Regions from separate parts of the Comamonas sp. C11 genome, predicted to be linked through region 3. Evidence: predicted binding sites of a transcription regulator. Region 3 holds the regulator's gene; each other region holds the start of a gene.
The links. The regulator FNR, encoded in region 3, switches genes on or off when oxygen is low (the NO sensors DNR and NnrR bind a similar motif). The targets are predictions, from matches to a motif close to TTGATNNNNATCAA.
Positions count from the first base shown of each region.

Region 1: the regulator FNR is predicted to act here: its motif matches at 1,972-1,985, upstream of cydD (thiol reductant ABC exporter subunit CydD).
Region 2: the regulator FNR is predicted to act here: its motif matches at 2,075-2,088, upstream of NOX35_RS24695 (DASS family sodium-coupled anion symporter).

Region 1 is NZ_CP101743.1:4,124,326-4,127,831, forward strand. Features, by position in the region: gene NOX35_RS18870 (amino acid ABC transporter ATP-binding/permease protein) at 1-139, opposite strand, end outside; gene cydD (thiol reductant ABC exporter subunit CydD) at 136-1,869, opposite strand; gene NOX35_RS18880 (nitronate monooxygenase family protein) at 2,110-3,066, opposite strand; gene NOX35_RS18885 (ABC transporter substrate-binding protein) at 3,351-3,506, opposite strand, start outside.
Region 2 is NZ_CP101743.1:5,361,115-5,364,620, forward strand. Features, by position in the region: gene NOX35_RS24690 (alkylhydroperoxidase domain protein) at 1-401, shown strand, start outside; gene NOX35_RS24695 (DASS family sodium-coupled anion symporter) at 410-1,915, opposite strand; gene NOX35_RS24700 (hypothetical protein) at 2,184-2,501, shown strand; tRNA gene NOX35_RS24705 (tRNA-Met) at 2,586-2,662, opposite strand; gene rplQ (50S ribosomal protein L17) at 2,703-3,086, opposite strand; gene rpoA (DNA-directed RNA polymerase subunit alpha) at 3,218-3,506, opposite strand, start outside.
Region 3 is NZ_CP101743.1:2,339,318-2,342,823, reverse strand. Features, by position in the region: gene NOX35_RS10760 (sulfite exporter TauE/SafE family protein) at 1-145, opposite strand, end outside; gene hemN (oxygen-independent coproporphyrinogen III oxidase) at 149-1,531, opposite strand; gene fnr (fumarate/nitrate reduction transcriptional regulator Fnr) at 1,800-2,522, shown strand; gene NOX35_RS10745 (hypothetical protein) at 2,661-2,924, opposite strand; gene NOX35_RS10740 (FixH family protein) at 3,301-3,506, opposite strand, start outside.

The DNA.
Region 1 (3,506 bases), 1.8 Mb from region 3:
AGCCCGACAAGCCCAGCAATGCCATGCCCATCAGCACCGTGAGCGCAGCCAGGGCAGCACCGCCCAGCCAGAGATTGTGCGGTGCCATCTGGCCCAGCAGCTTCAGCATTTCGCGCATTGAGATGTCCCGTGTCTTCATACCTGCTGCTCCTCTTGCCGTAGCAGCAGTGGCAGCTCGATCACGCGATCCATGGCAGCGGCCAGTTGTGCATCGTGGGTCGCGACCAGCATGGTGCGGCCCCTGGCCAGATGGCGCAAGGACTGCGTGATCTGGGCCGCTGTCTCGGGATCCAGATGAGCGGTAGGTTCATCGACCAGCAGCAGTCCGGCCTGTGTCTGCGCGGCCATGCGCGCCAGGGCCAAACGTACCACCTCGCCACCGGAGAGGCCTGCGCCGCCCTCACCAAGGCTTGCACCGGGACGATGCGCCAAGGTCTCGTCGAGTGCCGCCTGCTGCGTGGCTTCGGCAATCTGTTCGGGTCCTACAGCGCAGCGCCCCAGCGCGATGTTGCGCGCGGCCGAGCCGGCAAAGACATGGGGCAACTGACCCAGCCAGGCCATGCGCTGGCGCAGCTGTATTGCGCTGCGGGCATCAAGCGCTCGCCGATCGACTTCGATACGACCTTGCTGAACCGGCAAAAGGCCCGCAATCTGAGCCAGCAGTACGGATTTTCCGCTGCCACTGGGACTCCACAGCGCCACATGTTCGCCGGCCTGTATGTGCAAAGACAGTGGCGCAAGGCTGGAGTCACTGCCTGGTGCCTGAACCTTGAGTTCCGAAACGCTTACGGACACAGGCCGGCCAGGCGAGGAATGATCATTTTCCGGGAGTGCTGGTTCAGCAGCATGCTGTGCACCAACGATCTGCACAGACTGGGCCTGCATGCTCTGCAAGTTCTGCAGCGCTGCCTCGCCGGCGGCTCTGTCATGCCAGACGGCCGAGAGATCGCGCAAAGGCTCGAAAAATGCCGGTGCCAGCAGCAGCACGAACATGCCCTGACCCAGGCCGAGCTTGTCGCCCCAGGCTCCGAAATTCAGCGTGCCCAGCAGGTGAAAGCCTATATAGACGGCCACCATGGCCACGCCCAGCGCCGAGAAAAGCTCAAGCACCGCAGAAGACAGAAAGGCAATGCGCAGCACGCGCATGGTGCGGGCGCGCAGATCTTCGGCATGCTCACGCAGCCGCTGGCCTGTCAGTTCCAGGGCATGCAGAGCACGCAGTGTGCTCAGACCGCGCAGGCGGTCCAGCAAAAACGCATTCATGTGGCCCAGCTGCAGCATCTGCTCTTCGCTGGCCGCCTTGGCACGCCAGCCCACGATCGCCATGAAGAGTGGAATCAGCGGCGCGGCAACCATCAAAATCAGAGCCGCTACCCATGACTGCAAGGCCACGGCAGCCAGAATCACCAGAGGCAGCACACGCACACGCCACATCGCACTCTGGTAGCGCGCCAGCCACGGAACAATGGCCTCGGCCTGCTCGGCCATGGCGCTGGCGGCCTGACCCGAGGCAGGGCGGCTTTTGTCCAGCGGCGATGTCTGGGCCAGCGACTGCGCCACCTGGGCACGCAAGCTGCTGAGCTGTGCGCGCGCTGCACGATTGGCCAGCATGCCGCCATGGCCTTCTGCCCAGGCTCGCAGCAAGCCCAGCAGCAACACGCCAGCCGCCATGGGCCAGACGGCCGCCATGCCCTGACCGTTGGCCATGAGCTGTACAGCCCAGGCCAGCAAGGCTGCCTGCGGCAGCCATATCAGTCCGGCAAGCACCTGCCACACAGCTCCCGCGCTGGGGCGACGGATGACGCTCGCCAACTCGGCATGTGCTGTATCGACCTGATTGTCGGTGGAGGAAGAAGGGGTGTGCTGCATTTCTCAATTTTCAGTATTTACTGAAATTAACGGAATACTACTCTTCTTTTGACAATCATCATGACTTGATATGCAAAAGCCAATTGCAGGACCAGGCCTACATTGATACGCATCAACTCCGAAGCGATTTAACAAGGGTTAACCCTTGAACAAGTCGTGCTTGAGCAACATCAAGCGAGCAAGCCGCCCATAAAAAACGGCGTCCGAAGACGCCGTTGGCACAGAAGATAGTGAACTGCCTCAGGCAACCAGCAGGCTGGCCTTGGCTTCGGCATATTCACGCTTGAGGCGAGCCACCAGCTCGGCCGTGGGCTGCACCTTGTCGACGGCACCGATGCCCTGGCCGCAGCCCCAGATGTCCTTCCAGGCCTTTTGCGCGCCGCCGCCAAAATTCATCTTGCTGGGGTCGGACTCGGGCAGGTTCTCCGGATCCAGACCTGCCGCACGAATCGACGGTGCCAGATAGTTGCCATGCACGCCTGTGAACAGATTGCTGTAGACCACGTCGTCGGAGTTGCCCTCGACAATCGCCTGCTTGTAGGCTTCCACGGCACGCGCCTCGTCGGTGGCGATGAAGGCCGAGCCGATATAGGCAAAGTCCGCACCCATCGCCTGGGCCGCGAGAACCGCTCCCCCCGTGGCAATCGATCCGGACAGCGCCAGCGGGCCGTCAAACCATTGGCGAATTTCCTGCACCAGGGCAAACGGGCTCTTCACACCCGCATGGCCGCCAGCACCGGCTGCCACGGCGATCAGGCCGTCGGCACCTTTTTCAATGGCCTTGCGCGCAAACTTGTTGTTGATGATGTCGTGCAGCACCACACCACCCCAGCTATGCACGGCCTGGTTCACATCTTCACGCGCGCCCAGGCTGGTGATGATGATGGGCACCTTGTACTTGGCGCAGACCTGCATGTCGTGCTCGAGACGGTCATTGCTCTTGTGCACGATCTGGTTGATGGCGAATGGAGCCGAAGGGCGATCGGGATGGGCCTTGTCCCAGGCAGCCAGAGTCTCGGTGATCTCTGCCAGCCAGTCTTCCAGCTGCTCGGCCGGACGGGCATTGAGCGAAGGCATGGAGCCGACGATACCGGCCTTGCACTGCTCGATGACAAGCTTGGGATTGCTGATGATGAAAAGCGGCGAGCCGATGACAGGCAAAGCCAGCTTTTTGAGGGCTGGTGGCAGCTTGGACATATGTTGTCTCCTTCTTCGTTTTATGAATAAAAAAGGTCTGCAGCGTTGGTTCCAAATACGCTGTCAGCTCTTGTTTCAGAAGCAGTTCGAAGGGCGCCTCACTATTTGCACTCCTGTGCCGACGGTGAAGTCGTCCGACTGGCCTTTGGCCAGTTTCGCCTGCCATGGCGCCACTCCCTGTCCCCAGGGCAACAGTTTTTGCTTTCTCTGTGTACGGAGGATCATCGTGAGGGGAGCGGCCGCAAAAAAGGCCTGAACGCGGTACTGCGTCAGGCCTTGGTTTCTTACTGCGTCACACGCCCGGCGGCATTGACGATGGACAGGTCCACATATTTGGATCCCACTTGCCCGGGCTTGAAGTTCACCCAGTAGCCGCCCAGGTCATAAGACTCCAGTCCGCGCAAGGCAGCACTCATTTTTTCCGGCGTCAGCGGCTGGCT
Region 2 (3,506 bases), 2.7 Mb from region 3:
CGCGCACCGACAAGGACATCTTCTACAACCCCGATGCCGGCCTGCCGCGCGCAGAGCGCGAACTGGCAGCAGCCGCAACCTCACGCACCAACGGCTGCATCTACTGCGCTTCGGTACATGCGCGCTTTGCCTCGCATTTCTCGCACCGCGCAGCCGATGTGCAGCGCCTGCTCGATGAAGGCACGGGCGCCGACCTGGGCCCTCGCTGGAACGCCATCGTCGCCGCCGCCGTGGCCTTGACGCAGACGCCGCCCGCGCTGGAGTCCAGCCATATCGATGCACTGCGCGCCGCCGGGCTCGACGATGCCGCCATCTCCGATGCGCTTCACGGTACGGCGTTCTTCAACTGGGCCAACCGACTCATGCTGTCCCTGGGCGAGCCCTTGCACACGGCCACCTGAGGCCGTAGTCACCACAACCCCAGCAGCTTCCACCAGACAGCGCCGACGACAGCGAAGATCAGCAGCTCCAGCACGCACATGACAGCACCTACGCGCCACCAGACACCCAAAGTCACATAGCCGCTGCCGAAGATGATGGGCGATGTTCCGGTCGCGTAGTGCGTCAGCGTCATCATGATGGCCGAGCCGGCCGTCATCATCAGCATGAAGGGCACGACATAGTCGGCAGGGATCAGCTGCGCACCCACGGTCAGAAAGGCCAGCATCATGGCGCTGATATGGGCGGTGGTGCTGGCAAACAGATAGTGCGAGAAGACGAAGACGCCCACCAGAATGGCAGCCACAGGCAGCCAGTCCAGGCCGCTGGCGACGATGGCATTCTTCAGTCCATCGGCAAACCAGGCGACCACCCCTAGCTTGTTGAGCTGCTCGGCCAGCATGACCAGGGCACCGAACCAGATCAGGGTGTCCCAGGCACTTTTCTCGGACAGCACGTCATCCCAGTCGATGGTGCCCGTGATGATCAGGGCGAACAAACCGAGAAACGCCACCACGGTCGGGTCCAGCGTAAAGGCCGGACCGAAGAGCATCTGCGGCACATTCGCCCACAGCAGCAGCATCATGCCGAAGGTTCCCAGCATGACACGCTCCTTGCCCGACAGCGGGCCCATGCGGGCCATCTCGGCACGAGCGTACTCCACGGCATTGGGCGTGGCCTTGAGCTCGGGAGGCGACAGCAGATAGACCGCCAGCGGCATCAGCAGCAGACACAGCAGGCCTGGCAGCAGCATGTACAGCGCCCAGCTTGTCCAACTCAGATGCAGGGACTGACCCGTGGCCTTGGCCACCAGGTCCACGACCAGAGGATTGGGCGCCGTTGCGGTCAGGAACATGGCCGAAGTGATCGGATTGGAATGGTAGTTGACCAGCGCCAGATAGGTCCCGACCTTGCCCTGTGTACCCTTGGCCGGGTCCGATTCGAAGGCGTTGGCAATGGACTTCATGATCGGATGCACGATACCGCCGCCGCGTGCCGTGTTGCTGGGCGTGAACGGGGCCAGCACCAGCTCACAGATCGCAAGTCCGTAGCCTATGCCTATGGTGCGCTTTCCCATCAGCGCAATGAACAGCAATCCGATGCGGTTGCCGAGCCCCGTTTTCTTGAGGCCGCGCGAGATCAGAACAGCCACCACGATCAGCCAGATCAAGGGGTTCGCAAAGCTGCTCAGCGCATCCGTGATCGCCCCCTTGGAGGAACTGGAGGTCACCTGGGACAGCGACACGATGACAATCGCCATCAGAGCCATCACGCCTATGGGCATGACCTTGAGGATAATCGCCACGATGGTTGTCAGAAAGATGGCCACCAGCTGCCATGCCTTGGCATCCAGCCCAGCCGGCACCGGCGTCAGCAGCAGACCGATCAGCACCAGGGTGGCAATCAATGCAGGCACCAGCCGAAACGGCACGGCCGATTTGAGGTAGCGGAACATCGAGACGATTTTCTCGAACATACAAGTCCTTTTCTTTACCTGCAGCGCATCGAGACACCATACCTCAGCTCGGAGAAATCCAGGAGACACGGACGGGCATTGGTGGTCGAGTCGCAGACTGGCATCATGATGCAGTGCCGCACAGCGTCGACCCCAGGCCGACGTTCACCTTATCGACATTTGATAAGCATCAAGACTTGTAGAAGCAAAATCAACGGCCGGACTCGGGGTATGCCAGCATCCGGGTCTGGGACAGACGTCCATGGATTGAGCAGGAGAGCCACCCTACATGCCAGCGAATCGATTCTTGCCCGATGAATGGGAAAACCGCCTTGAGGAAATAGACCTGGAGATCCTGCATCAGGCAGCCATCTGCAAGATCCGGCTGCTCGGCCCCGGTGCTGTCGAACGCGTGCTGGCCAACGATGCCGGCATCTGCGGTGCCGAACATGAGACGGCATTCAGGACCTTGCGCGGCCTTCTCTATCTGCACTACACCGAGGTACTGCATATCAGCGAGGTGCTGAGCCCGGAAATCGCCCAGGTGATCGCCGACCGCGTACGCGAGCACCTGCGCCGCCGCTCAGGCACGCAGTCAGGGGTATGACGAGCTAAGGCGGATGCTGCCTTCTGGCCCATGGAGAAAATGGACAAAAAAAAGGTCACGACATTGTCGTGACCTTTTTCAATTTGGTTGCGCGAGAAGGATTTGAACCTCCGACCTTTGGGTTATGAGCCCAACGAGCTACCAGACTGCTCCATCGCGCGGTATTTCCAAATTATAGCAGGCTTTGCAGCCTGCCCTGGCTTATTCAGCTGCTGCAGCGGCTTCTTCAGCGCGCTCGACCAGCTCCACATAGGCCATGGGTGCATTGTCGCCCACGCGGAAGCCCATCTTCAGGATACGTGTGTAGCCACCGGGACGCTGAGCGTTGCGGGGACCCAGCACGTTGAACAGCTTGGTCACGCTGTCGCGGTCGCGCAGACGGTCGAAAGCCAGACGGCGGTTAGCCACGGTATCAACCTTGGCCAGAGTGATCATGGGCTCGATCACGCGACGCAGTTCCTTGGCCTTGGGGACCGTGGTCTTGATTGCTTCGTGCTCGATCAGCGAGTTCATCATGTTCTGCAGCATTGCCTTGCGGTGTGCAGAAGTGCGGTTCAGTTTGCGGAGGCCGTTGCCGTGACGCATGGTGCTTTTCCTTTGCTCCCCGTTTTTATCCGGAGATCTTTTCTAAATTAAATCAGGCAGCCGTATCAGGTACTGCCCGAGGCACTTGGACTTTGCCAGATCAACTCCGGCAAAGTCCTCTATTGTAGCAATTAACGCTTTTCCAGGCCAGCGGGTGGCCAGTTTTCAAGCTTCATGCCCAGAGTCAGACCGCGGGAAGCCAGAACTTCCTTGATCTCGTTGAGCGACTTACGACCCAGGTTGGGAGTCTTGAGCAGCTCGTTTTCGGTACGCTGGATGAGGTCACCGATGTAGTAGATGTTCTCTGCCTTGAGGCAGTTGGCAGAACGCACGGTGAGCTCGAGCTCGTCCACAGGACGCAGCAGGATGGGATCGAACGACGTGGCAGCACCGCGGCCACCGGCAGGAGCGTCGAACACG
Region 3 (3,506 bases):
GCAGGCCGTGCAAGGCGATGACCTGGCCGTCGCTGGTAGGCCTTGCACCCGTCACAACGCTGCAGGGTGCAGCGCACATCACAAGACAATGGGGCCCACCCACGAGCCCCATGATCAAAGCAGTCCAGACCAGCGAAAACAACATGCGCTAGATGATGCGCGAAAAGCGCGCGCGGTTTCGGTCGGCCTGCAAATATCGATCAAACAGCATGGCTACTCCGCGCACAAAAAACCAGCCCAGGCCCGTGACCTTGAAGCCCTCGTCGGATAGCTGAACCAGGCCATTGCGCTGCATTTCCGCCAGTGCTGCCAGCTCCCGAGCAAAGTACTCGCGGAAATTGATCAGCCAGGCCTGCTCCATCGGCTCATACAGGACGGAGCCCTGACACATGATGGCCATGATGATGGCTCTGCGCACCAGATCGTCACGCGAGAGCGCCAATCCGCGCTGCACGGGCAGCATGCCGCCATCAATGGCGTCGTAATACTCTTCCAGGGTCTTGACGTTCTGGCTGTAGGTGGCGCCCACCTTGCCGATGGCCGATACGCCCAACGCAATCAGGTCGCAATCGGGCTGGGTGCTGTAGCCCTGGAAATTGCGATGCAGGCGCCCCTGGCGCTTGGCGACGGCCAGAGAGTCGTCGGGCAGCGCAAAGTGATCCATGCCCACATAGACATAGCCGCCATTCATGAAGGCATCAATTGCGCCGGAGAGCATGTTCAGCTTGTCCTGTCCCATGGGCAAGTCAGCGGATGCAATACGCCTTTGCGGCTTGAAGCGCTCAGGCAGATGCGCATAGGCATACAACGCAATGCGGTCGGGACGCAGCTCATTGACCTGGGCCAGCGTTCGCGCAAAAGACTCGGTTGTCTGCTTGGGCAGACCGTAGATCAGGTCCACATTGATGGAGACAAAGCCCAGACGGCGGGCCTCGGCCACCAACTCAAAGACTTGCTCGGCGGGCTGCTCCCGGTGCACCGCTTTCTGCACTGCGGGATCAAAATCCTGCACGCCAAAGCTCAGGCGATTGAAGCCCATGTCCTTGAGTGCCTTCAACCTCTCGTTGCTGACCGTGCGCGGATCGACCTCGATGGAATACTCGCCGGCTGGATCGAGCTTGAAATGCTCACGCATCAGAAGCATCAGCTGCCGCAGCTCGGCATCGCTGAAGAAGGTCGGCGTGCCGCCTCCCAGATGCAGCTGGCTTACCAACTGGCCTTTGCCGCAATGCTCGGTATGCATGGCCAGTTCACGGCTCAGATAATCCAGATACTCGGCAGCCTTCTCATGATGCTTGGTCACGATCTTGTTGCAGGCGCAGTAATAGCAAAGCGACTCGCAAAACGGCACATGCACATAAACGGACAGGGGCAAGGCACGTGAGCCCGAATGCGTCTTGCGCTGTTTCAATGCCAGGATATAGTCGTCTGCACCAAAAGCCTCAACAAAACGGTCGGCTGTTGGGAATGATGTGTAGCGTGGGCCGGGGATATCAAAGCGGCTCAGCAACTCAGGCGTGACTGCGGTCATAACTGGGAGTTAGGGTGCGCCCACACTCTGTATAGAGCAGATTTCAATGGAAATCAGATCCTGAAAATCATGCCCGAAATAGGCAAAAGCGCATGTTTTTGAACGAATACGGGCAATGTGCCCCAAGGCAATCACCCTGTCCTTGATGAAAATCAAGAGACATCAAGGCGAGTGCTGCGACAATTTGATCCATCTCATCTTCAACCACGAGGTCAACGACCGGCGCGACTCTCCACTCTGTGTCTGTCTGCGCCGTTGCTAAAAGCCCATGAATCTTCAGACCATCAAAGCATCCTGCTCCAACTGCAATCTGCGTGAACTGTGCATGCCCATGGGCCTGGACGATGAACAAATGGAGCGTATTGACGAGATTGTGGCCACGCGCCGCAAGGTCAAGCGCGGCGGGCTGCTATTTCGCAATGGCGAAGAGTTCACCTCGCTGTACGCCATTCGCACCGGCTTCTTCAAGACCAGCGTGGCCACTGAGGATGGACGCGACCAGGTCACAGGCTTTCAGATGGCCGGCGAGATCATTGGCCTGGACGGCATCGTCAACGACCACCACACCTGCGATGCCGTGGCCCTGGAAGATGCCGAAGTCTGCATCATGCCTTTCGACAAGCTCGAGCAGCTCTCGCGCGAAGTCACGGCGCTGCAAAATCATGTGCACAAGGTCATGAGCCGCGAAATCGTGCGCGAGCATGGCGTAATGCTGCTGCTGGGCAGCATGCGCGCCGAAGAGCGTCTGGCAGCCTTTGTGCTGAACCTGGTGCAGCGTCTGTCGGCACGCGGCTTTTCGAAGTCGGAGTTGGTGCTGCGCATGACGCGTGAAGAAATCGGCAGCTATCTGGGACTCAAGCTGGAGACCGTGAGCCGCACCTTCTCCAAGTTCGCCGAGGAAGGCATCATCGAAGTCAGACAGCGCCATCTGCGCATTCTGGATACCGATGCGCTCAAGCGCATCGTCAACAGCCAGCAATGCCAGGGCTAAGTTAAGACAGCGGGCTTTTTTGATGGCAGCGAATGCCTGCCAGAAGCTTCCCGCCGCCGAGGCCGCCAGCACAGAGAGCGACCAAGCACCATCCGGGGCCGCCACCGGCCCCGAAACTGCGGCCCTGTGCGCAGCGCTTTACTCGACCAGGGGCTCCGAGACTATGCCCTGGTTCAGATCGCTGGCCGAACGCCCCAACATGACAGTCATCAGTCCGCTGGCCACGGCGACCGCCCAGAAGGCAAAAAAGGCCAGGGTGTAAATGGCATTGCGCGACCATTCCAGAGGCGAGCCCAGCCAGTGCATGTCCAGCGGGTCCACAAAGGCAAATACCACCATTTCCATGATTGCCGCAGCCAGAAAAGCCGGCCAGACAATCCACATCCAGCGTCGAGCATCCATCGCGATTCTCCTTGGCCTGTGGGTTTGAACCCATTTTGCACAATTGCCATGACCTTCCCTGCCACACCAAGGGCATGCACTCAGATAGGAAACCCTGAACCGCTATTATTTAAAGAGCTTCCAGTGCATTCTTTGTATTGACTTAAGGTCAATATCTATCTGAAATAAGCTTTGATAAAGCGCTATGCGCTCCTGATATTGAACCCGCCCGGCCATCCTTTGCCGGTTTTTGAGCACTGCAGACAACCGTCCGACTCTGCGGTCGACCAAGACATAGAGCTCCGCCACGACCGGCCGTGCTCCAGAAAAGTCTGCAACCATAGGCGTAAAAAAAGGCCGCGGAAGCGGCCTTGAGGATGATGCGTTGAAATCGCAGTCAGCGATCCAGCGGATGATCCTTGGCTGGCGTCGCGGCATGGTTGCGCCCCGTCACTGCCGGCGCCAGGCTTTTTTCACTTTCGCTCAGGCGCTGGTTGATTTCCATGCCATGGCGGTAGTAGTCAGGGTCAATCACGGGATCGGGCCTGCTCAGTGCGATGTATGCGGTGACAAAGCCGGCAATCACCACGATCACCGGGCCGG